Regions from separate parts of the Mesorhizobium sp. M0217 genome, predicted to be linked through region 1. Evidence: riboswitches for the same ligand, from Rfam matches in the RefSeq annotation. Region 1 holds a riboswitch; each other region holds the start of a gene.
The links. A riboswitch is a leader RNA that binds a small molecule or an ion and turns the genes downstream of it on or off. The one in region 1 is predicted to bind cobalamin.
Positions count from the first base shown of each region.

Region 2: another riboswitch for cobalamin. It lies ahead of metE (5-methyltetrahydropteroyltriglutamate--homocysteine S-methyltransferase); the one in region 1 lies ahead of NKJ18_RS06650 (CbtB domain-containing protein).
Region 3: another riboswitch for cobalamin. It lies ahead of NKJ18_RS12450 (aromatic ring-hydroxylating oxygenase subunit alpha); the one in region 1 lies ahead of NKJ18_RS06650 (CbtB domain-containing protein).

Region 1 covers NZ_JAMYSN010000002.1:432,278-441,905, forward strand. Annotated here, with positions in the region: gene NKJ18_RS06615 (creatininase family protein) at 1-771, shown strand, start outside; gene NKJ18_RS06620 (tyrosine phosphatase family protein) at 781-1,290, opposite strand; gene cobD (threonine-phosphate decarboxylase CobD) at 1,287-2,342, opposite strand; gene cbiB (adenosylcobinamide-phosphate synthase CbiB) at 2,341-3,318, shown strand; gene cobO (cob(I)yrinic acid a,c-diamide adenosyltransferase) at 3,467-4,081, opposite strand; gene cobU (bifunctional adenosylcobinamide kinase/adenosylcobinamide-phosphate guanylyltransferase) at 4,083-4,595, opposite strand; gene NKJ18_RS06645 (CbtA family protein) at 4,588-5,397, opposite strand; gene NKJ18_RS06650 (CbtB domain-containing protein) at 5,413-5,592, opposite strand; cobalamin riboswitch at 5,629-5,824, opposite strand; gene NKJ18_RS06655 (gamma-glutamylcyclotransferase) at 5,892-6,584, opposite strand; gene NKJ18_RS06660 (aromatic ring-hydroxylating oxygenase subunit alpha) at 6,721-7,896, shown strand; gene NKJ18_RS06665 (MFS transporter) at 7,904-9,103, opposite strand; gene NKJ18_RS06670 (acetyltransferase domain-containing protein) at 9,336-9,628, shown strand, end outside.
Region 2 covers NZ_JAMYSN010000025.1:8,883-18,510, forward strand. Annotated here, with positions in the region: partial or broken gene NKJ18_RS33050 (transposase) at 385-1,024, shown strand; gene NKJ18_RS27015 (glycosyltransferase family 10 domain-containing protein) at 1,184-2,152, shown strand; gene NKJ18_RS27020 (hypothetical protein) at 2,290-2,643, opposite strand; gene NKJ18_RS27025 (cytochrome-c peroxidase) at 3,599-4,654, shown strand; gene metE (5-methyltetrahydropteroyltriglutamate--homocysteine S-methyltransferase) at 5,097-7,448, opposite strand; cobalamin riboswitch at 7,544-7,744, opposite strand; gene NKJ18_RS27035 (hypothetical protein) at 8,099-8,392, opposite strand; gene NKJ18_RS27040 (adenosine kinase) at 8,393-9,385, opposite strand; gene metK (methionine adenosyltransferase) at 9,491-9,628, opposite strand, start outside.
Region 3 covers NZ_JAMYSN010000006.1:8,554-18,181, forward strand. Annotated here, with positions in the region: gene NKJ18_RS12415 (carbohydrate ABC transporter permease) at 1-7, shown strand, start outside; gene NKJ18_RS12420 (carbohydrate ABC transporter permease) at 9-1,163, shown strand; gene bglA (beta-galactosidase BglA) at 1,169-2,833, shown strand; gene NKJ18_RS12430 (ABC transporter ATP-binding protein) at 2,899-4,011, shown strand; gene NKJ18_RS12435 (DUF680 domain-containing protein) at 4,084-4,317, opposite strand; gene NKJ18_RS12440 (DUF680 domain-containing protein) at 4,388-4,591, opposite strand; gene NKJ18_RS12445 (DUF680 domain-containing protein) at 4,658-4,864, opposite strand; cobalamin riboswitch at 5,364-5,565, shown strand; gene NKJ18_RS12450 (aromatic ring-hydroxylating oxygenase subunit alpha) at 5,683-6,930, shown strand; gene NKJ18_RS12455 (FAD-binding oxidoreductase) at 6,968-8,068, shown strand; gene NKJ18_RS12460 (PqqD family protein) at 8,228-8,650, shown strand; gene NKJ18_RS12465 (serine kinase) at 8,804-9,628, shown strand, end outside.

The sequences.
Region 1 (9,628 bases):
GACTACCGGACCACCGAATACGCCGCGATCGATCCGGAGGCGACGATTGCCGTGCTGCCGGTGGCGGCGATCGAGCAGCACGGCCCGCATCTGCCTGTATCAACCGATACCTCGATCATGAACGGCATGCTGGAGACGGTCATCGCCCGCCTGCCCGGCGATCTCGACATCCGCATCCTGCCGGTCCAAACGGTCGGCAAGTCGAACGAGCATCTGCAGGCGCCGGGCACGCTCACCCTGCCGGCGGCCACCCTGGTCGATGCCTGGACCGAGCTTGGCCTGTCCGTTGCCCGCGCAGGCGTAAGGAAACTGATCGTCGTCAACTCGCATGGCGGCAATGAAGAGATCATGGGCATCGTCACGCGCGAGCTGCGCGTGCGTGAGAGGATGCTGGCGGTGAAGACCAGCTGGCAGCGCTTCGGCCGCCCCGCCGGCATGTACACCGAGCTGGAAGACCGCCATGGCATCCATGGCGGCGACGTCGAGACCTCGTTGATGCTGCATTTTCGCCCGGAGTTAGTCGACATGGCCAAGGCCGACAATTTCGCCTCCAAGGTCGCCCGCGCCGAAACCGAATTTGCGCTGCTGCGCCACACCGGAACGCACGCTTTCGCCTGGATCGCTGGGGATCTCAACCCCAACGGCGTGGTCGGCGATGCCAGCATTGCCACGGCCGAGAAAGGCCGACTGACGGCGGAGCATCAGGCCCGCGGCTTCATCACCCTGTTGAAGGATGTGCGCAAGGCGAAGTTGGCCGAGTGGCTGGCGTAGCGGGCCGCCTTAGCCGTCGATCTTCAACACGAAAGGCGTACCCTCAAAAGCATCGGCGCCGCGTCCGATCGCCTCGATCGCTTCGATCATGCGGCCTTGTCGTGAGAGAAGAGCATCCGCGACGGCGATCAACCGTGGATTGGGTGTCGCCGAGGGCGAAAGCTTCCGCAATGTCTGCGCAAGTTCGACTTCGTCGCGCTTCGGGGCGAGCGCCGCCGCAATGATATAGGCCGAGGCGGTCGAGCGGCTGATGCCGGCATAGCAATGGACGACCATGGGTTTGGCGCGGTCCCATTTCCGGGCGAAATCGAGCAGATTGCGCACATGGCCTTCGCCGGGCATGGTCATGCCGTCCTGCGCCACCGCGATGTCGTGCATGACCAGATGCAGGTGGTTTTCCCTCGCGATTGAGGCCGGCCGCGTCACCTCGGTGCCGGCAGCGAGCAGCGACAGCACGCGCTCGGCGCCGCTTTTGGCCACCGTCTCCTCAAGCTTTGCCAGCGAACAGATATGGATCATGGCGCGATCTCCTTCGACCCATCGTCGCGCCGTGCGTGCCAGTCGGCAAGCGCCGATTCGAGCCGCTGCCATTCCTCCTGACTTCCAGGCAGCCCCGCGCGGAGCACCTGGGGACGCTCGGAAAAATGCCTGAGCAATATGCCGCGCTCACCGAGCGTCGAAAACAGCCCCGGTGCATCGGCAAGCCGGAGATAGCGAAACAGCGTCGTGCCGCCGGCGACAGCAACGCCAAAGCGCGAAAGCAGCGCATCGAGCCGCGCCGCATCCTGCGCCAGCCGCCGCCGCATGTCGGCCTGCCAGCCGCTGTCGGCAAGCGCGCGGATGCCGTATTCGAGCGCTGGGCCGGCGACCGCCCAAGGGCCGAATTGCGTTTCAAGCCTTTCGACCGTCACCGCATCGGAAAGTGCGAAGCCGAGCCGCAGGCCGGCGAGACCGAAGAACTTGCCAAACGAGCGCAGCACGACGATGCCGCCCCGCCCGACATCGCCGGCCAGGCTTTCCGCGTGCGGGCCGACATCCATGAAGGCTTCGTCGACGACCAGCAGACCGCCTATGGCGCGCAATGTCTCGGCAAGCCGAAGCAGCCTCTCCCGCGACACGACGCGCCCGTCGGGATTGTTGGGATTGACGACGATGGCAATTTCGGCTCCCGCAAGCGCCTCGAAATCGTCGACCTCCGCCACCGCATGGCCGGCAATCGCGGCGGCCCTGGCATGCTCGGCATAGGTCGGCCCGAGCACCAGCGCCTTGCCGGGGCTGACCAGCGAGGCGACGCGCGGCAGCAGGATCTGCGTGCCCGGGGCGACCGCCACATTCTCGGCCGAAGGCGCGCCATAGGCGCCGGCCGCGACCCTGGCCAGCTCACGCAGGCGCGCGGCCTCCGGCAATCGTGACAGGGCGGTGGCGGGCAGCTCGAAAAGCGGGTAGGAGTGCGGATTGATACCTGTCGAGAGATCGACGAAAGGTTGTGGCGCGTGAGGGAAGAGCGCCTTCGCCCGGCCAAGGGATCCACCGTGATCCACCACAGTAATCGCTCCATCAGAAAGCTTCATGTCGATCCTGATCGCTTTCCTGTCGCTGGCCATCGAACGCATCCTGGGTTACCCGGACTGGCTGTTCCGTGCCGTCGGCCATCCCGTCACCTGGTTCGGCAGGCTGATAGCCTTTCTCGACCACAGGCTCAACCGCGACACTGATTCCGACGCGCTGCGTCGCCGCCGCGGCGTGCAGGCGCTGCTGGTGATCGTGCTGGTGCCGGCGGCAATCGCCTTCATCGTGCAAATCCTGCTCTGGCAGCTCTTTCCTGCCGGCATGATCATCACGGCAATCCTGGCCTCGTCGCTGCTGTCGCAAAAGAGCCTTACCGAACATGTCGAGGCGGTGGCCGATTCGCTGGATACCGGCGGGCTGGCGCTCGGCCGCATTGCGGTTGCGCGCATCGTCGGTCGCGATCCAGAGAAGCTCGACCATGCCGGCGTCAGCCGCGCCGCCATCGAAAGCCTGGCCGAGAATTTCTCCGACGGCATCGTTGCGCCCGCCTTCTGGACAGGTGTCTGCGGTCTGGCCGGCGGCGTGGCCTACAAGGCCGCCAACACCGCCGATTCGATGATCGGCCACCGCACCCCGCACCACGAGGCCTTCGGCCGCGCGGCAGCACTCTTCGACGACTGGATCAACCTGCCGGCGTCCCGGCTGACCGCGTTGCTGATCGTTGCCGCCGCCTTTCTCGTTGACGGCGCCGATCCCCGCAACGCCTGGCAAGCAGTGCGGCGCGACGCCAAAAAGCACCGCTCGCCCAATGCCGGCTGGCCGGAAGCGGCAATGGCCGGCGCACTCGGCCTGGCGCTCGCCGGCCCGCGCAGCTATGGCGGCGTCATCATCGAGGACGCCTATATGGGCGAAGGCGGTAGGCGCGCGGCGGAAAGCCAGGACATCAGGCAGGCGCTGAAATTGTACCAGGTGGCGGACTATCTGCTGATTGGGCTGTTCGGGTTGCTGTCGGCGGTGCTTATCGCGGTGACGTTCTGAGAGCTTACCGTCGCCCTTCCTTTACCCTCCCCCTTGTGGGGAGGGTCGGCGCGAAGCGCCCGGGTGGGGGACTGCGACCTACGAGGACCCCCACCCCCATCCGCTTTGCGGATCGACCCTCCCCACAAGGGGGAGGGTACGAAACCCCTCAAAACTCGATCCCCTGCTGCGCTTTCACGCCGGCCGAAAAATGATGCTTCGTCACGCCCATCTCCGTCACCAGATCCGCCGCCTCGACCAGCGCCGGCTTGGCGTTGCGGCCGGTGACGACGACATGCAGACCTTCGCGCCGCGCTTTCAGCGCCGCCACCACTCTGTAGAGATCGAGATAGTCGTAACGCAGCGCGATGTTCAGTTCGTCCAGCACCACGAGGCTGATCGAGGGATCGGCGATCAGCTCCAGCGCCTTGGCCCAGGCGGCTTCGGCCGCCTTAATGTCGCGCTTCAGATCCTGCGTCTCCCAGGTGAAACCCTCGCCCATCGTGTGCCAGACGACGCGGTCGCCAAACGCCGCGAAGGCATCCTTCTCGCCGGTGTGCCATTTGCCCTTGATGAACTGGACGATTCCGACGCGCTTGCCATAGCCGAGCATGCGTAGCGCCAGCCCGAAGGCAGCCGTGGTCTTGCCCTTGCCGGGTCCGGTGTTGACGATCAGCAGCCCCTTCTCGACCGTCTTTTCCGCGACCTCGGCGTCCTGCACCGCCTTGCGCTTGGCCATCTTGGCGCGATGGCGCTCTTCATCTTTTGCGTCGATAACGGTCATCTCATTTCACCTTGAGCGGCAGCCCCGCCACCATCAGAAGCACCATATCAGCTACCACCGCGATCTGCTGGTTGAGCCTGCCGGCGGCATCGCGGAACCGGCGTGCCAGCGCATTGTCGGGCACAATGCCTTGTCCGACTTCGTTGGAGACCACGAACCACGGCCCGCGCGGCCGCGAAAGCACATCGGCCAGCCGCCGGCACTCCCCCTCTAGATCATGATCGGCCAGCATATGATTGGTCAGCCACAGCGTCAGGCAATCGACGAGCACCGGCTGGTTGTCGGGCAAGGCTTCGAGCGCTCCGACAAGATCGAGCGGCGCGTCGATGGTCGCCCAGCCTTCGCCGCGCCGCGAGCGATGCAGCGCGATGCGCTCGCGCATCTCATCGTCATAGGCTTCGGCGGTGGCGATATAGGCCCATGGCGGCGGCAACGCCGTCGCCAGGGTTTCGGCATGCGCGCGCCTGCCGGCGCGCCCACCGCCGATGATAAAGGTCAAACTGCGATCAGGCAAAGCTGTCGCGCAGGCTGGTCGCCGAGCCGGTGAAGCGTTCGCGCACCACGCCAATGACGGCGCCGAGCACCAACCAGAACACCAGATTGGTCACCGTCACCGCCACCACGAACTGGTGATGCAGGCCTTCGGGGATCGGCGTCTCGAAACTGTCGGGCTGCGGCGCGCCGACAATATGCGGGGCGACGATCAGAACGACGGCAAGGACGGTCAGCGGCGCCGAGGTGCGGAAGGCGATCAAGGCAAGGCCAATGGCAGTCGCCACAACCGTCGCCACCCACCAGATCTGGCGCTGCATGAGATCGGCCGCCGGCATTGCCGGCAGTTCCGGCGGCAGGCCGAGGCCCGGAGCCAGCGTGAATACGGCAAAGCCGGCCAGACCCCAGAACACCCCCTGGCGCCAGTTGCCGATGCCGCCGGCGAATTCGGAAACCGCCACCAGGACCAGCGCGAAACCGATACCGGTGACGATATTGGCCAGCACGCTGAAGGCGAATCGCTCGAAGCCGTCGGCCGGCGCCCAGCCTTCGTCCTCCGCTGGCGCGGCAGCTTCAGCCGGTGCGGGTGCTGCGCTGCTCACGGCATTTTCCGCCGGCGCGGCGGTGCTCATGGCATTGGTGTCCGCAGCGTTGGCGGCGGGCGCCGCGGCATGCTCATGCTCATGGCCGCCACCAGCCTTTTCGTAGACCTCGGCCTTGAGGATCAGCGGCACGGTGGCGTAGGCCTGCATGCAGGCGAGAGCGACACCCGCCACGAGCCCTGCGATCGCCGCGATGAACACGACGTTGCGAAACAGGTTCATGATGTCAGATCCTCGTCAGTGGCAGGGAAACGCCATCGAATGGCGATAGTCGTGCGCCGCATTGTGGACCGCATCGATATGCGAGAAACCGACAACGCCGACGACGAAAATGCCCAGAAACGCGCTAAGCACGAGCTGCATGAAGCGCGACTGCGAGGAGACGGAAGCGCCGAGGGAGACGGAAGCGGTATTCATATCTTGTCCTTTCGCCCTCCACCCGAGGGCATCGAAGTCAGTTCCCTGTCGCCGGCAGGTCTCCTGGCTCGCGGATCAGCGCCCTTCCCCACCTTCCCGAGGAAAAAATCCTCAGTGGCTTGGAGAGGACTACCGCACACAGTTGCGGGGGCAGCCACGGCATTGGGCAACAAGTCAGCCCTCACCGCATTCCCTCTTGGTCCCTAACGGAACCGACGACATGCATGACTATAGGCTGAAACGGCCGCATCCGGCAAACCAAATTCCGCCGGCCAACAGCGCGAATGCGCCATGCGGCGTTACGGGTTCAACGCGGTGATCCGCTCGGCAACCAGCCGCTGCAGCCGCCACAGATGGCGATCGTGAATGCCGCGCTCTTCAAGGTTTTTCACCGTGTTGTAGAGATAGTCGGCGCCCGACCCCCAGTGCCCGCAGGACGTTGCCAGCCTTTCGACGACCTTGCCCTCGTCGAGCGGCCCTGAATAGGTCAGGCCGTTGCGGTTGATGACGAAGGCCAATGCCCTGAGCGGTCCGGCCTCGCTTGCAAGCTTCAGCATGCGCGGCCGGTAGCTTGTCGGCTTCAGCGTGACTTCGCGCCGGAAAAGCCGGCCCAACTGCCCGCGCCGGTTACTTTCGGTCAGCCGGAAGGCGACGCCCTTGCATTGTCCGCCACGGTCCAGCGCCATCATCAGGCCGGGGCTGTCCTTGGTGCCGCGCCAGCGCGTCATGTTCATGCAAAAGGACCGATGCCAGCCGCGCGCCAGCGCAACGCGGTCCTCGACATAATCTATTTCCGGTTTCCAGATCAGCGATCCATAGCCGAACAGCCATAGCGGTTCGCTATCCGGGAGTTCGACCTGCAATTCATCCAGCAGCGCGTCATAGTCGGCGTCATCGAGATGCATCGCGTCCGGATCCGGCCCGGGGTCCCTGATCTCGCGCCAGCAGCGCGCGACCAGCTCCGGCGTAAGCGACATCTGTCGTGCGGCCAATTTCCGAATCCCCCCAATTTCCGAATGTCCCATGTCCACGACATGATTATGCGCCGCGCCTGCAACCGGCAATGCGGCACTCTGATTGACAAACTATCTGCCGGGGTGTCGGCTGACGCTTCATAGGAAGCCAGCCATGCATCCCAACCCGAGCGAGCGCGACCCCTATAACGGCCTGAGCCGGGCCGAACCGACGCTACCGTCATCGGCCTATTGGGATAGCGAGGCTTACCAGCGCGATCTCGACGCCATCTGGTACAAAAGCTGGCTGCTCGTCTGCCGCGAGGCCGATCTTGCCCAGCCTTTGGCATTCAGGACATTCCGCGTTGGCACACAGGAAATCGTCGTGCTCCGCGACGACACCGGCGAGTTGCGCGCCTTCCACAACACCTGCCGGCATCGCGGCTCGCAGCTTTGCCAGGAAAGCGAGGGCCGGCTGAAAGCGCGGCTCATCACTTGCCCCTACCATGCCTGGTCCTACTCGCTGCGCGGCGATCTCGTGCGCGTTCCCTCGAAATCGCTGCCAGATGGTTTCGACAAGGCAGATCATCCGCTCTACCGGGTGGCGCTGTCGGTATGGCGCGGCTTTGTCTTTGTGAACCTTCAGCAGGCTGCGGCCGGCTCCGCCGGGACCTCCTTCGATCCCGCATCCGGCGACCTCGCCAACTGGCCGCTGGAAACTCTGGTATCAGGCCATGTCCTGCGCAAGGTGATGAACTGCAACTGGAAGATCTTCTGGGAGAACTTCAACGAGTGCCTGCATTGCCCAGGCGTCCACAAGGACCTGTCTCGGCTGGTGCCGATATACGGCCGCGGCCTGATGAGCCGGCACGACGACCCCGACTGGGTCCGCCATGCCGACAATGACGCACCGGAGTTTTCGGGTGGCCTGCGCGCCGGCGCCGAGACCTGGTCGCGCGACGGACATGCCCATGGCCCGGTCTTCCCGGGCCTGACGCCGGCCGAGCGTGCGGCCGGACAGACCTATGCCACCAGCCTGCCCTCGATGTTCATCGTTGGCCATGTCGATTATGTCAGGACGGTGCGACTGATGCCGCTCGGTCCCGAACAGACCGAACTCACCGCCGAGTGGCTGTTCGCGCCCGAGGCGCTGGCTGAGACGGACATCGACAATGTCGTCGCCTTCGGCACCCAGGTGCTGGAGGAGGATGCCGCGATCTGCGAGATCAATCAGAAAGGCCTGCGCTCGATGCGCCACCAGGCCGGCGTGCTAATGCCGGAGGAGTACGATCTGCACCGCTTCCACAACTGGGTGCGCGAGCGGCATGCAGCGCTTGAGGCAACCGCCTGATCGGCGACTAAAGCGACTTCGGCAGATAGCGCCAGGAGATAAAGCCGCAAACCGCGGCCAGAATGCCCAGCGTCACGAACACCGAGCCGAGGCCGAAAAACGCCAGCACCACCGAATAGACCAGCGGCGGCGTCAGCTCGGAAAAGTCGAGATAGGTGCGGTAGACCGCGGCCATCTGCGCCCGCTCATAGGACCGCACCGAGCGCATGAAGGCGGTCGAGCCCAGTGCATCGAGCGCGATGGTGAAAAAGGCGCCGCAGAGCAGGAAAAAGCCCGTAAGCAGCGGCGCGGTAGTGCCGACCGCGCCCGCCGCAAGCAGCGTCGCCGACATCGCGAAATAGGCGAAGGTCATGGTGCGCCGGCCGCCGAAGCGTTTTCCCGCTTTGCCCCAGAAGATCGCCATGAACAACAGCGCATTGCCGGCCGAAACCAGCAGGCCGCCGGCAAGCTTGCCCTCGCCGGTAATCACCATGAACAGCGGCCCGTAGACGAAGAACGTCGTCCAGAAGCAGGAGCGGCCGAAGGCGATCAGCCAGGCCAGCCTGAGCCTGGGTTGTGCTACGAAGCGGCCGATATTGGCCAGCGGATTGGCCGGCCGTGTCTTGCCCGGCCGGATCGACCGGTTGTCGCCCAGCCTGTAGGTCCAGAACAGCGCCAGCAAGGCCAACGCAAACACCGCGACCGCGCCATGCGCGGCATAGATGCCGTACCGTGTGTAGAGGAAGATGCCGAGTGTCGGCCCGCCGGTCCAGGCCAGCATCGACCACGCCATGCGCAGCGATTCGGCCTGCATGAAATCGGTCTTGCGGATGTGGTCCATGATGTAGAGGTTGAGCGTGATCGACAGGGCGCTCGCCCCCATCACGCGGCACAGCATGCCTGCCAGTTGCCCGGCAAGCGTGTGGGTGACGAAGAACAGCGAGCCCATCGCCAGCAGGCAGGCGCCGGCGGTATAGACCCAGCGCCGGTCAAACCTGCGGATCAGCATCGGCATGAACAAGGTCACCGACAGGCCGAGCAGCGCCACGATGGTGTAGAGGATCGAGACGATCTGCTCGTTGTGCAGAATCTCATAAGCCTGGATCGGGATGACGCTCGACACCGTGGCACGGGCGAAGGATTCGACCGCATAGAGCGAGGCAAAGGTGCGCGCATCCGCCGGACGCAGGGCTGGCAGCCAGATCGGATGGCGCACATGGGTGGACATTTGATCCCCAAATCAGACTCGCAGCCCAAATCTGCGCTGGCGCTTCCTCCGCCGGTAACAGGAAACCGACCCCTTCCCGGCAAAAAGCGAATTCGGCCAAAGGCTTTCCGGCTCTGGCCTAAAGCGCCGCCCGATGCAGCCGCACGGCGCGACCCGGAGCGTAGAGGGCGGCCTTCTTTTGTCCGGTGCAACCGTGATAGTCGTCTTTGGGGCTGAATCAGATCGCGAGACCATGAGCATCCATACCGCACCCCCTGGAGATCAACTGAAGCGAGATCAACCGAAGCGTATCGTCGCCATCGATGTCGTACGCGGTATCGCGCTGATCGCCATGGCGAGCTACCACTTCACCTGGGATCTCGAAAATTTCCACTACACCGACCCCGGCCTCACCGCCGTCGGCTGGTGGAAGATCTATGCGCGCTGCATCGCCTCGACCTTCCTGTTCCTGGTCGGCGTCAGCCTGTTTCTCGCTCATGGCAGGCAGATCCGCTGGACCGGCTTCTGGAAACGTTTTGCCATGGT
Region 2 (9,628 bases), on a different contig from region 1:
GGTGAAACATAGTCAGCGAAGCGTCGCTTCATAGGGCCGGTTGCCGCCGAAAGCAACAATGTCTCGACAGCGTTATTGCCAATGCTCGTCCAGAAGCGACATCGATGCGCCATATTTCCCGTCGTGACGCTGAGCCACTCGTTGTTGGCGACGCTGCTGAGGTGCGTGACGCGTCCCGGCTGTAACTTTGCGTCGAACTTGCTAGTAGTCTCGGGCCTAAGCGCGGTATTTTGTCTCGGTATTACTTCTTTGGACTGTGAAATAGAGCGATCGTGATCGCTTGCTGGTGGGCGTCAGGGACGATGGATCAAACGTTCACTGGCAATGGCCAAAGCGACGTAAGTTCATCGCCCGGTGAGCCGCTCTTGCTGGGAACCGCCGCTGGTAAAACCAAGGACATCAATGTATTTCGAGGCCTTTCTTTGCCGGTCCTCGTGAGACGGCAATCGCTGCGGACGACACCTGTTCCACGATATCGAACAGCGCGGCGACACGGGCAGCTTCTCGAATCTGGAGCGGCTTCTCGCAAGCTGGCGCCGCGCCGAGAGGCCGGGCAAGGACAGTGCGTCGCCTGCTTCAATCATACGCGTCAACCAGCCAGCGACGCTGTCCCATACGGAATCCCGCGACCGGCCGTGTGATCTCGCCGGTAGTCGCCCCGGCCCTCTGCACGAAGCCTCGGGATGTGCTGACGATCAACCTGGCCACAAAGGTCGACGTCCTGAAGCAGGGATCACATGAGTTTGCCCCTATGCGCAGGCTTGCCATGCGCTTCCGCGGCATTTTGCGGGGCCTGTGAATTGGGCAAGCTCGACACTTCGATCGACGTGGCGTCAACTCCGGGTTCGTCGCCATCCCGCGTTTCGGTCGGGTCCTACGCCGTGACGTTGACGCCGTTCGCGATGCCATTGAATTACCGCGGAGCAACGGCCAGGCGAAAGGGCTGATCAACCGCCTGGAAGACGATTAAACGTACGATGTAGGCAGAGCGGGCTGCGAACTCCCTAGGGCACGCATGCTGCCACTCAGCCGGCCTGATCACCGCACAAAGCGAGGAAGAACCTGGTCAAGTGCAAAGCGACAATTGCCTCGACAGCGGGTCCCAGAAGGTTTATGCTGCCCAATGTTACCGCAATCCGGAATGGCCATTGAGTACCTTCACGAGTGAGGGAGTGGAACTGCTTTGTCGGCCAAATTGTTGACGGAACGCCCGGCGCCCATTGTTGCTACATGTCTAGATTCTTGGGGCGTTTTGGATGATGCAATCCACCATCTCACTCCAAAGGGCAGTGGAATCTGGAACAATGTCGCTTTTGTTCGCACGACATCCTTCGTGCCCGATTGGCATATCGTCTTTAACTCTGCTTCTCTTTTTGGGCTCCCTGTTGATATCGAGGCGAGCCCAAACAGGACAATTTTTGCAATCGGCGAACCGCCGACGAAAGCTCATCGCGCGTTTCATGAAGGGCAGGGGAAAAATACTATCGTCCTGACGTGTGACGCAGAGCTGGCTGCTCGGCAGAATGCAGCGCGCCGATTCGTTTTGTCTCCACCTATCACTCGGTCTTGGTCTGTAAACAAGACATATGACCAACTTCTGGTCAGCGAAGTCGTGGATAAGCCGCTTCGGCTCTCATGGATTACCAGTGACATCGCCCTGCTCAAAGGACATCGATATCGGCTGGCGTTTCTGGAACGGCTGACAAAGGAGCTCGATTTTGACCTGTTCGGCCGAGGTTTTCGGCTGATTGGAGATAAATGGAACGCACTCGCACCTTACCGTTACAGTATAGCGTTCGAGAATACTCGTGCTGATTACTATTTTACAGAGAAGCTTATGGACTGCTTCGTTGCTGAAACAATGCCGATTTATTACGGCAGCCCGGCAATCACGAGGTTCTTCCCTTCGGACTCTATGGTTCTGATTGACCCAGAGGACAAGAACGTAATCCCAAAAATTCAGGAAATCATCGACTCGGACCTCTGGAAGGAACGTCGCGGCGCAATAAGAGAGGCGAAGCGGTTGGTCCTCGAGAAATACAATACGTTTGCTTATCTCGCGGGCTTCATCGAAAGCGTTCAGGATAAACCCTTACCGCCGGAAATTATACACATCGATTCGCCTGAGGTCGATTTTGGAACAGACGAATGAAGTACTCCAACGCTCGCTTGGCGTGCCCGGCGGTCGGTGGTCTGGCGAGATCGGTACGGAACGCTCGGCGGAGAATGCCTGCTGCGCAGACGGGCCGGCACGGGCGCACGAGGTCATGCGCCCCCGGCTGCCGCTGATCAGACGAACTGGGGAAGGCCAGGAACGGAATTGAGGACCTCGTCCACGAGTTCGTCGCCGGCATGTTCCTTGGCGCAGGCGATCGTCTCGTTGGCGAGGCCGGCGATCTTTGCCATGCTGAGACCCTCACTCATCAATTGCTGGCCGAGCCCCATAAGGCCGCCACCCTCTGGGTCTTTGCCATGATACTTCGCTACTAATTCCGAAGCTCCCGGAATGGCCTCGATCATGCGCGCAACGGGACCGTCGGCCGCGTGGCTTTGCAGGAAACCCAGCATTAACCCAACGGCCTTCTCTGCGACAGCCGGGCCGATGCCGGCACCAGTGGCGATGCGCGGTAAGAATTCTTCCATGCAGGGTCTCTCTCTCTTTAATGAGGTTTACACGGGGCCCGTCCGGCGCCCAGCGCCCTTGGCCGAACCACAATTGAACTCCACAAAAATAGGCCGGCGGAAGTGCTATTGCGCGTAAAACCGCCTCTGTCAACGCAAGCTGCGTCGGACGTGCGTGTTTCGCAAACCGGAGATTCATTCCAATTCACTTCATTTCGCATTGGCAACCGCACAGATTGCGGTGGCTCGCTTATGGGCCAATGCCCCGCGCCCGTCAAATTATGACGACAACGTGGTCATCGCCTAGGATCTGTGGATCAAGGTGTGAGGCACTTACAGTCGGTGGACCTGCTCAAGCGCCGCGCCGACACAAGGGCTAGATTGGCGATACTGCGCGTGTTGGCCATGTCTTTCCTCGCGTGATGGGATGTTCGTAGAAGCGGAGCTATATGCCGGTGTGACGTCGATAAGGCGAACCGGCTATTCCGACAGGACATCCATACTGTCGCATAGACCGTCGCTGCTTAGGTATTGAAATCGCCATCGCTGGTGACATCACAATGTGCAGTCGGCGGGTGTCGACAAGGCCGATTCACGCAATCAGCAGGTCAGGAGGAACGAATGAACCCTGACGTTTCAGAAGCTCACTTTTCGCAAGGCGTGCAGAGCACATCGTGCAAGAGATTGCCAGTCTTGCGGACGCTATCGACTTTCTCAACGATGGCTGGAAGATCGCAGTGACCGATTCTACGAAGCCGCCCTCAGGGCGTGCTTTGATGCATACAAACGGTTGCCGAGCAGGGGTACTCCTCCTCCCTGAAGTCCAATGGAGAAGAGCGATCACTTCCAAAGGCTCCCAGCTCAGCCGCGAAAACAGGTGTCAGACCCCGGTCCTCTCCCTCAGCTGATCTAGCTCAGGGCGTTCATGAGCCGCAGATCGCATAGTGGCTGCGTGCACGACGCAGGAAGACAATTTATGAAAATCCTATTCAGAACGATGGCTGTCACCTTGCTGGCACCCACCGCCTTTGCTGCGGATTCGATCCCCACCGACCTCAGAGATACGGCATTGGCCACCTTCAGGGCTTTGCCATCCACCACGCCGACAGTCGCCAACAACCCGATCACCCCGGAAAAGATTGCTCTCGGCAAGGCACTGTTTTTCGATCCACGCGTCTCGGCGTCAGGCGTCTTGTCGTGCAACTCGTGCCACAACCTGGCCACCGGCGGCGACGACAATCACGAAACCTCGATCGGCCATGGTTGGCAGAAGGGACAGCGCAACGCGCCGACTGTACTGAACGCTGTCTTCAACATCGCTCAGTTCTGGGATGGTCGTGCCGCAGACCTGAAGGCTCAGGCGAAGGGACCGGTCCAAGCCGGCATCGAAATGGCCAATACACCGGACCAAGTCATCGCCACGCTCAAGTCCATGCCGCAATATGTCCAGTGGTTCGATGCAGCTTTTCCGGCTGAAGCCGATCGGGTCACCTTCGACAACTTCGCCAAGGCAATCGAAGCCTTCGAGGCGACACTGGTCACACCGGCCCCGTTCGACAGCTTCCTGAATGGTGATGAGCTTGCCATGACTTCCGAACAGAAACAGGGCCTGGCGCTTTTCATGGACAAAGGCTGCTCGTCCTGCCATGCCGGCATCAACGTTGGTGGGCAAGCCTATTTCCCATTCGGCCTCGTGGAACAGCCCAGCGCCGTGGTCCTGCCGGAAAAAGACAAGGGCCGATTTGCGGTCACCAATGCAGCCGATGACTACTATGTTTTCCGCGTGGCGCCGCTGCGCAACGTTGCACTCACCGCGCCATACTTTCATTCGGGCAAGGTTTGGGATCTGAAACAGGCCGTCGCTATCATGGGGACCACCCAGCTTGGCGTAGTACTGGCGGACGAAGAAGTTGACCTGCTTGTTGCCTTCCTCAACTCGCTGACCGGAGAGGCACCCGAGGTCGCCTATCCCATCTTACCCTCCGAAACGGCGACAACGCCCCGGCCTGTAACGCAGATCTCAGGAAAATAAAGGGCCAGCTGGCTGCGGACGTGGCAATCGACAATGATGCGACTTTTACTTGGACGGACGAATCGCGAGGTCCATTTCCGAATTGGCGGGACGCTAGCAATACCCGAAACCTGCCACCTCGCCCGTCGTCTGCGCGAATCAGCTGGGGAAGCGGACAGACGCGCTGCACCATATATTGTCGCCGCCTGAGCGAACATGCCAAGCAGTCTACTTTGAGAAACGACGTGTGTACGATTTGTTCGAGGCGCGGGGCCTGTATGTTCCCAAGGACCAATACTATAGCGTAGTGTCACATTTATATTTCTGCGGGATGAGGACACGTGCCGAAGGAAAATTGCACATTTTCGCCGTGTGGCTTATTTCCAAGAGTGTGATCGGTTTGGCATATTCCCGGCCGACATCCGCCAGCCGGCAACTCCCCACACGGTGAGGAAGAGAAGCCTCACGCCTGCACTTTCTGCCGGAGCGCGCGTGCTGCCGCGACCATGTTAATGAGGGCAGGGCGGACCTCCTCCCATTTGCGTGTTTTGAGGCCACAGTCCGGGTTTATCCACAGTTGGCCGTCGGACAGTCGCTCGCGGGCAAGCATGACTAAGTCCGAAATCTCGCCGACTTTCGGGACGCGTGGTGAGTGAATATCATAGACGCCGGGACCGATTTCGTTCGGATACTTGGAGTTCGTGAAGGCCTCCAACAGTTCCATCTTCGAGCGCGACGTCTCAATCGAAATGACATCCGCATCCATTCCAGCGATCGCGTGAATGATCTCGTTGAACTCCGAATAGCACATGTGGGTATGAATTTGAGTCGCGTCCTTTACACCCGTTGAAGCGATCCGGAAGCATTCGACAGCCCAGTCGAGATAGACTTTCCAGTCAGATTGGCGCAGTGGCAATCCTTCGCGAAACGCGGCCTCATCGATCTGGACCATCCTTGCGCCGGACCTTTCGAGATCCGTCACTTCGTCGCGGATGGCGAGCGCGATCTGGCGGCAGGCTTCGGAGCGGGGTACGTCGTCGCGAACAAAAGACCAGTTGAGAATGGTGACTGGGCCTGTCAGCATTCCCTTCACGGGCTTTTCCGTAAGCGACTGGGCGAATTGCCACCAGCGCACTGTCATCGGATTGCGCCTCGATACGTCGCCGAAAATGATGGGGGGACGCACGTACCGCGACCCATAGCTTTGTACCCAGGCATGCTGGGTGAAGGCGAAGCCAGACAGCTGCTCGCCGAAATGCTGTACCATGTCGTTTCGCTCGAACTCACCGTGCACCAGCACGTCCAGCCCGATCTCTTCCTGCCAGCGAATTGCAGCCTCGATCTCCTTCCTCAGGAACATCTCGTAGTCGACATAGCTCAGCTGGCCCTTCGCATGAGCGGCCCGCGCCTTGCGTACCTGCGGCGTCTGCGGGAAGGACCCGATGGTCGTCGTCGGGAACGGCGGCAGCCCGAGTGAGCCGGCTTGGACTCTGGAGCGCTCGGCAAAAGCGCTCTCTCGTCGCTTCGCGCTGTCGTCAATGCTAGCGATCCGCCCCTGAACAAGCGGGTCATGGATCCTCGTGGATGTCACGCGCGTGGCGGCAGCCTCGGCAGACGCTTTCAAAGCGCCAGCCACCGCATCTCTGCCTTGGGACAAGGCCCGGGCCAGCAACACCAATTCGTCGGTCTTCTGGGCCGCGAAGGCGAGCCACGAGCTGATGTCGGCGTCGAGTTCCGTCTCCATGCGCAGGTCGATCGGCACATGCAGCATCGAGCAAGAAGGCGCGATCTCGACGCGGTCCAAGGGCCAGCCGGCGACGATCGGTTTGATGCGGTCGAGAATGGCGGGCAGGTTCGCACGCCAGACGTTGCGGCCGTCGATCAAGCCAAGCGAGAGCACCAGATCCTTCGGAGCGAGCCGACCCACCGTTTCCAGCTGCTCGGGAGCGCGCACGAGATCAATATGCAGCCCGGCCAGGGGCAGAGAAACCGTGGTTTCGAGATTGTCTCCCAGATGCCCGAAATACGTAGCCAGCATGATCTTCAGCTCGGGCGCGGCTTTCGACAGCTGGCCATAGGCGAACTCGAACGCAGCTCGTTCGTTGGAGTTCAGATCGAGGACAAGCGCCGGCTCATCGATCTGCACCCAGTCGGCTCCCGACAGCTTCAGCCTCTGCAGGAGTTGCTCGTAAACGGGCAGCAGCCGCGGTAGGAGCGCGATAGGATCGAACCCTTCGGCAGGTGATTTCGCCAGCTTGAGGAAGGTGATGGGGCCAAGGATGACTGGGCGTGTGTGAATGCCGAGAGCTTTGGCCTCGAGGAAGTAATCGACGGGTCTCGTCGACGAGAGGGCGAACGTCTGATCATCATCCAGTTCCGGCACAATGTAGTGGTAGTTTGTGTCAAACCACTTGGTCATTTCCATCGCGGTTACACCGGGCCCATGAGCCGCCTCCTGGTGACCAGCGTATGCACAATCCTCCGTCTGACCCTGGTTGCCGCGCGCCATTGCGAAGTAGATGTCAAGTGGGACCTCGCCGCTATTCCAGCCGTAACGGGAGGGAATGGCGCCGACCATGGCTGCGGTGTCGAGCACATGGTCGTAAAGCGAGAAGTCGTTTGACGGTATTTTCGACACGCCGCGATCGCGCTGCTCTTCCCAGCTAGCGGCACGGAGCGCCTTCGACGTCGTGAGAAGGTCGCCAGCGGACGATTTTCCGGACCAGTAGCTTTCAAGCGCGAATTTCAATTCTCGCCGACGACCGAAGCGCGGCACGCCGAGCGTTGCTACAGGAATTTGCTGAGAGTCAGTCATGTCATACCCCGATGGTTGGGGCGTCGATGACAAGGAAGGCGCTAGCAGGCCGGCACGAACGCCGGGTTGCAGCGGCCACCGAGACACCCCGCCCGTGGACGTAATTCGTCGTGGCAGGTCTCCTGGCTCGCGGGGTCATAGCCTCTACCCCTCTTCCCAAGGCTATTCGCCTCAGTGACATGAGTGGGTTTGGCTCGCCGCTAACAGTTGCGGGGGCAGCGCCGGCATCGCACCGGCTTCCCTCTTAGCTCCGCTGCGGCAGCGCCGTGCGGAGAACCACGACGCGCAGACAATCACAGCAGCCCGCACCTCGTCAATACCGCATAACGAAATGTTTATGTCGTTATGTGGTACGTCCTTTACGTCTTTGTCTGCATTGTGAAATATTCAGTCCGCCCATTGCCGGAGCTGCACCCCTGCCACCGTTGTCCAACTAGCGGATTCCTGTCGGGCTGCGACGCAGCTTGGGTGAACGACCTGTTCTCATAGATTATTGGCATCCACTCGTCCGTGCCATGCTGGCAGAACAACAAGCCGAAGTGGGCCCGTCCCGTCCTGTAATGAGATTGACGAGGATGAAGCCCAGCTGCCAGTTCCGCTGGTCGCAGACCAATGGGAACCAGTCTGCCCGCATTCGGCATCCTTCGCTGCTACGCGGGACGTGATCGCAAGTTCAAGTGCTCCGACGGTCGCCGCGAGTTCTCCGTTACCTCAGGAACCTTATTGGCCTTCCACAAGCTGAGCTTCTGGAAAATGCCGGCGGCGATCTGGATATCGGTGAACGCCGTCAAGGCAAGCCCGCCTTGCACCTCTCCAGCGAGCTTTACGGCATCAGCATCGGTCAGTTCTCCGGAGCGAATGGCTGTCGATATGAGCGAGGTTTGACACAGTTCGGCCACTGCGCTGATCGTCTCAGCAGGGCAGCTGGTTAGTTGCTCGCCCACCTACAGCAACCCAGCCCGTTCCGCCTCGCGGCGCAAATTCTGCCTTGGCCTTGGGCCGATCTGCTGGATCACCAGGCCGGCCGCCAGCGAGCCAAGATCGCCGCAGGTCTTGAGGTCGCGGCCCTGCGTGTAGCCATGCAGGAAAGCGGCGGCGTAGAGATCGCCGGCGCCGGTGGTGTCGACCAACTCGCGGATCGTCGTCGCCTGGATGGTGACGGTCTCGTCGCCGCGCAGGATAACCGAGCCTTTTTCCGAGCGTGTGACGGCGGCGATCTTGCAGTCCTTGCGGATCTGCGCCACCGCTTCGTCGAAGGACGAGGTCTGGTAGAGCGACTTGATCTCGTGGCTGTTAGCAAAGACGATGTCGACAGTGCCCGAGCGCATCAGCTCGAGGAACTCGTCCCGGTAGCGGTCGACGCAGAACGAATCCGACAAAGTCATCGACACTTCGCGCCCGGCCTCGTGTGCGAGCTTCGCCGTCTGCCGGATCGCCTCCTTGGCGCGCGGCGGATCCCACAGATAGCCCTCGAAATAGGTAACCTTGGCGCCGGATGCCTTGTCGGCCTCGACGTCTTCCGGGCCGAGTTCGACGCAGGCGCCGAGATAGGTGTTCATCGAACGCTCGCCATCGGGGGTGACGAATATCATCGAGCGCGCCGTCGGCGGCTGTCCCTCAAGCGGCCTGGTGTCGAAGGCAACGCCCTGGGCATGGATGTCATGGGCGTAGATCTCGCCGAGCGGGTCGTTCGATACCTTGCCGAAGAATGCGGCGCGGCCGCCGAAGCTGGCGACGCCCGCCGCCGTGTTGCCGGCGCTGCCGCCCGAGGCCTCGATCGCCGGCCCCATGCGGCTGTAGAGCAGCTCGGCGCGCTTGGTGTCGATGAGGTTCATCGCACCCTTGATGATGCCGTTGGTCTCGAGAAAAGCGTCGTCGCACTGGGCGATGATGTCGACAATGGCATTGCCGATGCAAAGCACGTCAAAATCCGGCATCAATGTCTCCGCCTCGGAACCTGCCGGCTTCTCGCCACGCCGGCCGGGCCGGGTCTGCCCGGTGGGAATGGGCTTTCCGCTCGCCAATCCGTTCGCCGGCGGCTCTCACGGGGCGGCGAGTCCTGCCTCGCGACGCAATTCGTCCGCCCTGTCTGTCTTCTCCCAGGTGAAATCAGGCTCTTCACGGCCAAAATGGCCATAGGTCGCTGTATTGCGGTATATAGGTCGTAAGAGATCAAGCAT
Region 3 (9,628 bases), on a different contig from region 1:
ACATTGAGATGGCCGTCGCGACCGGAAAGTCCTTTGCCAGCCGCTTCGGTGTCCACATCGCCGTGCTTGTCTTCGTCGCCGTCTGGACCGTGCCGACGCTCGGCATCCTGGTCTCGTCGCTGCGCGACAAGGACCAGATCATCGCCTCGGGCTGGTGGAACTCGTTCTCCAGCTCCAGCCAGACTGAAGCCGGCCGCCTGCCGCCGGCCTCGGCGCAGGTCGAGAAGGACGGCAAGTTCGTGCTTGCCGGCAATATCTTCGGCGACGGTGCTGCGCGCAACATCAGCGCCTTCGGCGTCAAGTCGGCGGCACCGACGCAATATCCGGCCGGCACCACTGCCGATCTCGGCGACGGCGTGACCTTGCAGCTCAATGCCGACGGAACGTTCGTCATGAGTTCGCCCAAGGCTTTCGAAGGCGACCGTGGCCAGCGCGTCTATTACGCCTCGTCGGCGCCACCGAAATTCACCACCGACAATTACAAGACCGTGCTGTTTTCGGAGGGCATCGGCCGCTCGTTCATAAACTCGCTGACCGTCACCATCCCGGCGACGGTCATCCCGATCCTGATCGCCGCCTTCGCCGCCTATGCATTGGCGTGGATGCGTTTTCCCGGCCGCGCCTTGCTGATCGCCACAATCATCGGCCTGCTGGTCGTGCCGCTGCAGATGTCCTTGATCCCGCTTTTGAAGATCTACAACGGCGTCGGCATCTTCTTCGGTGTGCCGTCGAAAACCTATCTCGGCATCTGGCTGGCGCATACCGGCTTCGGCCTGCCCTTCGCCATCTATCTCCTGCGCAGCTATATTGCCGGCCTGCCGCGCGAGATCATGGAATCGGCGCGCATAGATGGCGCCAGCGATTTCGAAATCTTCGTCAAGATCGTGCTGCCGCTGTCCTTCCCGGTGCTGGCGTCCTTTGCAATCTTCCAGTTCCTGTGGGTGTGGAACGATTTGTTGGTGGCAATGGTTTTCCTCGGTACCGAAGGGGACCAGATCGTGCTGACCGCGAAGCTCAACGCGCTGCTCGGCTCGCGCGGCGGCGACTGGGAAATCCTGACGACATCGGCCTTCGTCACCATTATCGTGCCGCTGATCGTGTTCTTCTCGCTGCAGCGCTATTTCGTCCGCGGGCTGCTGGCCGGCTCGGTCAAAGGAGGTTGAGACTTATGCAAGCCGCTTTGAAGGCGACCTCGAAGCCCGATCTCGCCGTCGATCGCGACTGGTGGCGGGGCGCGGTGATCTACCAGATCTATCCGCGCTCCTATCAGGACTCCAATGGCGACGGCATCGGCGACCTCAAGGGCATCATCCGCAGGCTGCCCTACATCGCCTCGCTCGGCGTCGACGCCATCTGGATTTCGCCCTTCTTCAAGTCGCCGATGAAGGATTTCGGCTACGACGTCTCGGACTATTGCGACGTCGACCCGATGTTCGGGACGCTCGCCGATTTCGACGCGCTGGTTGCGGAAGCCCATCACCTCGGCCTCAAGGTGATGATCGACGAGGTGCTGTCGCACACCGCCGACAACCATCCATGGTTCAAGGAGAGCCGCGCCAGCCGTAGCAATCCCAAGGCCGACTGGTATGTCTGGGCCGACGCCAGGCCGGACGGCACGCCGCCCAACAACTGGCTGTCGATCTTCGGCGGCTCGGCCTGGCAGTGGGACACCAGCCGCCAGCAATATTATCTGCATAATTTCCTGTCCGAGCAGCCGGACCTCAACTTCCACAATCTGGAAGTCCAGGACGCGCTGCTCGACGTCACCCGCTTCTGGCTGGAGCGCGGCGTCGACGGCTTCCGCCTCGACACCATCAATTTCTACTTCCACAGCCAGGGGCTGGAGAACAATCCGCCGCTGCCGCCCGAAGAGCGCAACGACCAGACAGCACCTGCGGTCAATCCCTACAACTACCAGGACCATATCTACGACAAGAGCCGGCCGGAAAACCTTGCCTTCCTCGAACGGTTCCGGGCGCTGCTCGACGAATATCCGGCGGCCGCCGCGGTCGGCGAAGTCGGCGATTCGCAGCGTGGGCTGGAAGTGGTCGCCGCCTACACCGCCGGCGGCAAACGCGTCCACATGTGCTATTCCTTCGATTTCCTGGCGCCGGAAAAGATCAGCGCCGCCAAGGTGCGCCAGGTGCTGGAAGCCTTCGGCAAGGTCGCCAGCGACGGCTGGTCGTGCTGGGCCTTTTCCAACCACGACGTGATGCGTCCGGCCTCGCGCTGGGCCGCCGACGAAGCCGACCCGGCCGCCTATCTGAAGGTTATCTCGGCGCTGCTGATGTCGCTGCGCGGTTCGGTCTGCCTCTATCAGGGAGAGGAGCTTGGGCTGGGCGAAGCCGAGTTGCAGTTCGAGGATCTGCAGGACCCCTACGGCATTCGCTTCTGGCCCGAATTCAAGGGCCGCGACGGCTGCCGCACGCCGATGGTGTGGGATGCAACCGCCAGCAATGCCGGCTTTTCGACGGCCAAGCCATGGCTGCCGGTGCCGGGCAAGCACTTGTCGCAAGCGGTCAATGTTCAGCAGGGCGACGCGGCCTCGCTGCTCGAGCACTACCGGCGCTTTCTCGGTTACCGCCGCCAGCATCCGGCCCTCGCCAAAGGCGACATCGAGTTCATCGAAAGCGAGGGCGACACCGTCGCCTTCACCCGCCGTGAGGGCAATGAGCAGATCGTCTGCGTCTTCAATCTGGCCAGCAAGCCGGCCGAGGTCGATCTCGGTGGTCAGGCGCTGCTGCCATTGGCCGGGCACGGTTTTTCGGGACAATCCGGCACAGGTTCCATCCGCCTCGGCGGCTACGGCGCCTGGTTCGGGCGCATCGACTGAGTTTTTGACGAAACTGGATTTTTTGAGGAAATCCAGGTTCTCTAGGGAAATCACGGGAGGAAATTATGGCCGATGTCACGCTGAGACAGGTGAAGAAATCATACGGCAATCTGCACATTCTCCACGGCATCGACCTCGACATAAAGTCGGGCGAGTTCATCGTCTTCGTCGGCCCGTCGGGTTGCGGCAAGTCGACCTTGCTGCGGTCCATCGCCGGGCTTGAGGAGATCACCTCCGGCGAGCTGAAGATCGCCGGCGAGGTGGTGAACGACGTGCCGCCTTCCAAGCGCGGCATTGCCATGGTGTTCCAGTCCTATGCGCTCTATCCGCACATGACCGTCTACGACAACATGGCCTTCTCGATGAAGATCGGCAAGGAAAGCAAGGCCGAGATCGACAAAAGGGTGCGGCAGGCCGCCGAAATCCTGCAACTGACCAAATATCTCGACCGTCTGCCCAAGGCGATGTCGGGCGGCCAGCGCCAGCGTGTCGCCATTGGCCGCGCCATCGTGCGCAACCCGAAAGTGTTCCTGTTCGATGAGCCGCTGTCGAACCTCGACGCCGCACTGCGCGTCGCCACCCGCATCGAGATCGCCAAGCTCAAGGAATCGATGCCTGCCACGACCATGATCTACGTCACCCACGATCAGGTCGAAGCGATGACGCTGGCCGACCGCATCGTGGTGCTGAAGGACGGCCATATCGAGCAGGTCGGCACGCCGATGGACCTCTACAAGAAGCCCGGCAATCTGTTCGTCGCCCAGTTCATCGGCTCGCCGGCCATGAACATCCTGCCGGCGACGATCGACAGGACGGGCAACCCGACAATCGTCAGCCATGTCGGCGGCCGCAAGGCCACGGTGCCGATTGCAACGCCGGCGTCAGCCAAGGGTGCGGCGGTCAGCTTCGGCGTGCGGCCGGAGGATCTGTCGGTCGCCACCGGCACGGAATATCTTTTCGAGGGCGTGGTGGACTATGTGGAGCAGCTCGGCGAGGTGCAGCTGGTCTATATCGATATCGGCCGCGCCGACCTGCCATTGGTGACCAAGCTGCCCGGCAATGTCGAGGTCAAGCGCGGGGCAAAGCTGCGGCTGACCGCGGATGCCGGGGACCTGCACATCTTCGACGCCGATGGGCACTCCTTCTCGCTCAAGCCGGTGGAAGTGAAGGCGGCTTGAGATAGCTGCGTCGTACAGGCATGAAAAAAGAGCGGCGGGCTAGGCCCGCCGCTCTTTTTTAAGCTTCGGCTGTTAGTTGTTGCCGAACCGATCCCTGTCGCTGCTCTGAGGAACGAACTTCTGTTGGTCGTCCGACGAGTTCAGCAGCTTGTAGACCGCCGAGTTGGTGCCGGTCGACGAAGTGCGGGTGGTGTCGACGGCAGCGGCCGGCTGGTTGGCGCCATTGGAGCCATAATTGTCGCTGCCGGCAAAGGCAGCGCTCGAAACAGCCAGAACGGCTGCGGCGGCGAGAACGATCTTCTTCATTTTAGTCTCCTGAATTTTTCTGATGCCGCCAGCTGCAGCGGATAAGCCCGCCACGTGCTGGAAACCGGCTTTAGCGGCCGAAAAGGTTACGGTCGGCACCGTGGGCAGGCGCCTGCTCGGCTGGAGCCGACTTCTCAACCGAAGCCGTATGGCCACTATCGGTCGACGTAATCGCAGGCTGGTTGGCGCCGTTCGAACCGTAGTTGTCGCTGCCGGCGAAAGCGCTGCCGGAGATGGCCAAAACGGCGGCGGCAGCAAGGATGATCTTTTTCATTTCAAATACTCCTGAATTTTTTGGGATCCCGAGAGCGACGGGTTAGCCGCCCTTCTTTGGTCGGGATCAGCGATTGCCGTAGAGGTCGCGGTCGGCGCCCTGAACGACAGGCTGCTTGTCAGCGTGCGCCGGCTTCTGAATGGAAGCCGTATACGAGCTGTCGACCGAGACGGCTGGCTGGTTCGCACCATTGGAACCGTAATTGTCGCTACCGGCGAAGGCGCTGCCGGTGATCGCCAAAACGGCTGCGGCAGTGAGGATGATCTTTTTCATTTTTAGTACTCCAGTTTGTCTGTCCGTCTAGCGGCGTGTCTTGGGAGGAATTCGCGTCGTTCGGACAGCCCCGATGTGGGAAAGCCATAGGCTGGTTTCCAATCACGAAGTTGTTCCGTGTGGACCACGGTCCTGCACCTTGAAATTGTGCCAGGAAGTTCCTCTATGGTAATTTATCGCATTGTTTTCAGTCGCTTATGCCGAACCGAGTGGTTCGCTCCGATGTCGGTTTCCGGGCCGTCGTTCACACCGTCCTGCACGCATTGTCAACAGAAACGAACCGTTCGGTTCGATTAGAGATTGCTAATAGTAACTTTTCGATACCGTTGAGCCCTTTTTGCCCCCGATCGAACTGGATCCGCAGCGATTCGAAACGGCGATGATGGCGTCGCAAGAAACGTCTCAGCTCTTTGACCGGCGGCGGGGGGCGTATGCCGCGCGTGTCGCGCCGCATGGATATGATGTCGCTTTCATGCCGACGTCGCGATCGCTGCCGTGATTAGATGATCGCATCTCAGGTGCCGCTTCGTGACGACGCAGCGGAGAATTGGGAAGCCGGTCAGAATCCGGCGCTGCCCCCGCAACGGTGGTGGAGTTGAAGTCGCAACGGGAGACCACTGGGCAAGAGCCTGGGAAGGTGTCGCGATGGTCCGCAAGGACAACTCCAGAGCCCGGAAACCAGCCCGAGATGCATAGACTCGACTGATCGCGGTGGGCGGTCAAGAGGTGGATAGTGCATGTCCGGCGCCGCGCCGGCCTGCGTCCGATCCTTCCTCCATCACCACCAAGTTCAGTCCTTAAACCACGAGGACAGAACTATGGATACGCGCAACGACATGCTGAGGCTCCTGAACGGCCGCAAGCAAGGCTTTTCGCTGGAACAGCCCTTCTACACCGACCCGGACTATTTCAAGCTCGACATGGAGCTTATCTGGTATCGCGACTGGCTGTTCATCGGCCATGATTGCGAACTGCCGAAGCCCGGCAGCTATATCACCGTGCAGATCGGCGATTATCCGGTGGTGCTGGTCCGCGACCAGAAGGGCAACATCAACGCCTTTCACAATTCCTGCCGCCATCGCGGCAGCCGTGTCTGCAACACTGAGAAGGGCATGGCGGCAAAGCTTGTCTGCCCCTATCACCAGTGGACCTACGAGCTTGACGGCCGGCTGCTGTTTGCCCGCCAGATGGCCGACGGTTTCGACAAGAGCCAGTTCGGCCTGAAGCCCGTCGCCTGCGAGAGCGTCGGCGGCTACATCTTCATCTGCCTGGCGAAAGAACCTGCCGACTTTGCGCCGATGCGCGCCATGATAGAGCCCTACCTCAAGCCGCACCGGCTGAATGAAGCCAAGGTCGCCTTCGAGAGCACCATCATCGAGAAGGGCAACTGGAAGCTGGTCTGGGAAAACAACCGCGAATGCTATCACTGCGCCGGCAATCATCCAGAGCTGTGCAAGACATTCCCCGAAGCGCCGACGGTGACCGGCGTGCAGGGCGCCGACAGCGATCCGGAGATGCTGGCGCACTGGGCGAAATGCGAGGCGGCGGGCCTGCCGAGCAAGTTCCGCATCGATCCGGCCGGGCAATACCGCGCCACCCGCGCGCCGCTGCTGCGCGATGCCGTCAGCTACACGATGTCCGGAAAGCGCGCGGTGACGAAGAACCTGTCCGACACTGTTGCCGCCGACCGCATCGGCACCTTGATGCACTACCACTATCCGACGACCTGGAACCACATACTGATCGACCATGCGGTCACCTTCCGGGTGCTGCCGATCAGCGCCACCGAAACCGCGGTGACGACCAAGTGGCTGGTGCACAAGGATGCGGTCGAGGGGGTCGACTACAACCTTGAGGAGCTCACCCATGTCTGGACCGAGACCAACGACCAGGACCGCCGCATCGTCGAGGAAAACGCCTTTGGCATCCTGTCTCCGGCCTATGAGCCCGGCCCCTATTCGGAGCTGCACGAGGGCGGCGTGATCCAGTTCGTCGAATGGTACGCGGCCTTCATCGGCCCGCGCCTTGCCGAAGGCGGCCGGCCGGCGCTACGCAGCGTCGCGTGAGCTGGAGCAGGCGAAGAGGGACCAGAGGATGAATGCGATGACGGATCTTGGGCTCTATCGCCATCTTGACCAGATGGCGCCGTGGAACGATAGGCTGCAGGTGCTGGAAGTGATCGGCGTCAGCGACGAGGCGCCCGACGTCAAGACCTTCACCTTCCGCTCCGACAACCAGACCTGGTTCCGCTACAAGCCGGGCCAGTTCCTGACGCTGGAACTGCCGACACCGGACGGGCCGCTGATGCGCACCTACACGCTGTCGTCGTCGCCATCGCGGCCGTTTTCGATCGCGGTGACGGTCAAGGCGCAGGCCGGCAGCATCGGCACGCGCTGGATGTTCGACCATCTGGTGCCCGGTTCGCATGTCAAGGCCTACGGACCGGCCGGCGACTTCTCGTTGCACAGCCACCCGGCGGCCAAATACCTGTTCATTTCCGCCGGCTCCGGCGTGACGCCGATGATGTCGATGCTGCGCTGGCTGAACGACTGCGCGCCATGGACCGATGTCGGTTTCGTCAACTGCGCGCGGCGTGCCGAAGAGATCATCTTCCGCAAGGAACTCGAACTGCTCGGCGGCCATATGCCCGGCCTGTCGCTCGGCTTCATGATCGAGGAACGTTCCAGCCGCGAAGGCTGGTACGGCCATATGGGGCGCATCGATGCGATCCGGCTGCCCTTGCTGGCTCCGGATTTCCGCGAGCGCGAAATCTTCTGCTGCGGCCCCGATCCGTTCATGCGCGCCGTGCGCGGCATGCTGGATGCCGCCGGCTTCGACATGACGAAATACCATCAGGAGAGCTTTGCCGCGCCTGTGATGGAGGAAATTCCGGCGCCGTTTGCCTCCCCGGTCGAGGACGGCATCGCTGCACCTGTCGAAGCCGTGACGCCGATCCGCTTCTCGCTTTCGGAGGTCGATGCCGGCTGCGTCGCCGGCCAGACCGTGCTGCAGACCGCGCGCAGCTCGGGCGTGCGGATTCCCGCCGCCTGCGAGTTCGGCCTGTGCGGCACCTGCAAGGTGAAGAAGGTCTCCGGCGAAGTCGAGATGAGCCACAATGGCGGCATCCTCGACCACGAGATCGATGACGGTTTCATCCTTGCCTGCTGCTCGAAACCGTTGTCGGCGCTCGAAATCGAGGCTTGAGCCGGTCGACTTCGCCGCAACGGTCGCCGACGCAGGCGGTGTTCGCGGGTCTTTGTCTTGCCAAGCATAGGCCGAGTGATTTAGACGCACTTAGGAAGGGCTGGCAGGCCGTGAAACTGGCGCATCCCTTCATGGGCGCATGGAACGGGGGACAGAGCGATGCAACAGCGGGTCTACGCGGTCGCAAGCAAGGACATCGTTTTCGAATCATTCGATGGCGAAGCCGTCGTTCTCGATCTTTCGAACGGCAAGTATTTCGGCTTTTCCGATTCCGGCAGCCGGGTCTGGCAGGCTTTGTCGTCCGGCGTCGCCACTGAAGCGCTGGTCGGAGCTGCCGCGGCCGCCGCAAAAATAAGCCTGGCCGACCTCGAAAGCTTCGTTGCCCGACTGCTCGATTTCGGGTTGCTTGCACCAGCCGAAACACCGGCGCAACCGCTTTCGGGCGAGCTGTCGTCTGCGCTTGCTGCCAGCAATGAGCCGCTCAAGGTCGATGTCCACGACGACCTTGCCGATCTCATCATTGTCGACCCGATCCATGAGGTCGAGGAACCTCTCGGCTGGCCGGCGGTGAAACAGGCATAATCGTTTCCCTAAAGCGCGTCGCGTTTGAACGGACTCAGGCGACGCGGTTTAGATCTTTGATTTTATGCATGTCGTCGTCTCAAAACCGGGGCCACCCCGAGCGACATGCATCAGGCGACCCGGCGCAATTCTGGACGCTGGAACAACGAACACATGCCTTTGATCACGCTGCAAACCCTGCCGGATTATGCCCGCCATGTGCTGGCGGCCGCGGAAAGCGCCGCCGCCTTCTATCCCGTTACCGCCGGGGTGCGGTTGCCGGGACTGGACCTGAGTGTCCACCTCGACCATGGCACGCTGGCGGAAGCCATGAGCCATGCCTTCATACCGGCCCCGGAAAATCCGTCTGCATCTGACGGCTGCCGCATTTTCGTCGCCCACCCGGCCATCGATGGCGTCCCCGCCCCGGCCACCTGGGGCCGAGGCGATTACAACCATCATGCCTTTGCCAACCGGCTGGAAGAGGCCGGATTGCGCGGCAGCTACTATCATGATCTCGACTTCTGGCAGTTCCATGATCCGCAACGCCATGTCGGGGCGCAGCTGATGATGTCGGCCGACGCCTTTCCGCCATGGGAACAAGGGGCGCCGCTGCGCGCCTTCCTGCATTGGGAATATGCGGCGCGCGGCATGCGGCTCACCCATGCCGGCACGCTGGGCATCGATGGCAAGGGCGTGTTGCTGGCGGGCTCCGGCGGAGCCGGCAAATCGGGAACGGTCGTCGCCGGCCTGCTCAATGGGCTCGATAGCGTCGGCGACGACTATGTGCTGATCGACCGGACCGAGGGGGTGACGGCCTATCCGCTGTTTGCCACGCTCAAGCAGGATCCGGAGGGCTTCAAGCGGCTGAAGCTGGAGGGTCGGCTAAATTCGTACCAACCGCTGAACTGGCAAGGCAAGCATGCCTTTCACATCAACGAGGTCGCGCCTCGACCAACTCCTGCAAGTCTGGACATTATTGCTTTGATAGTGCCCCAT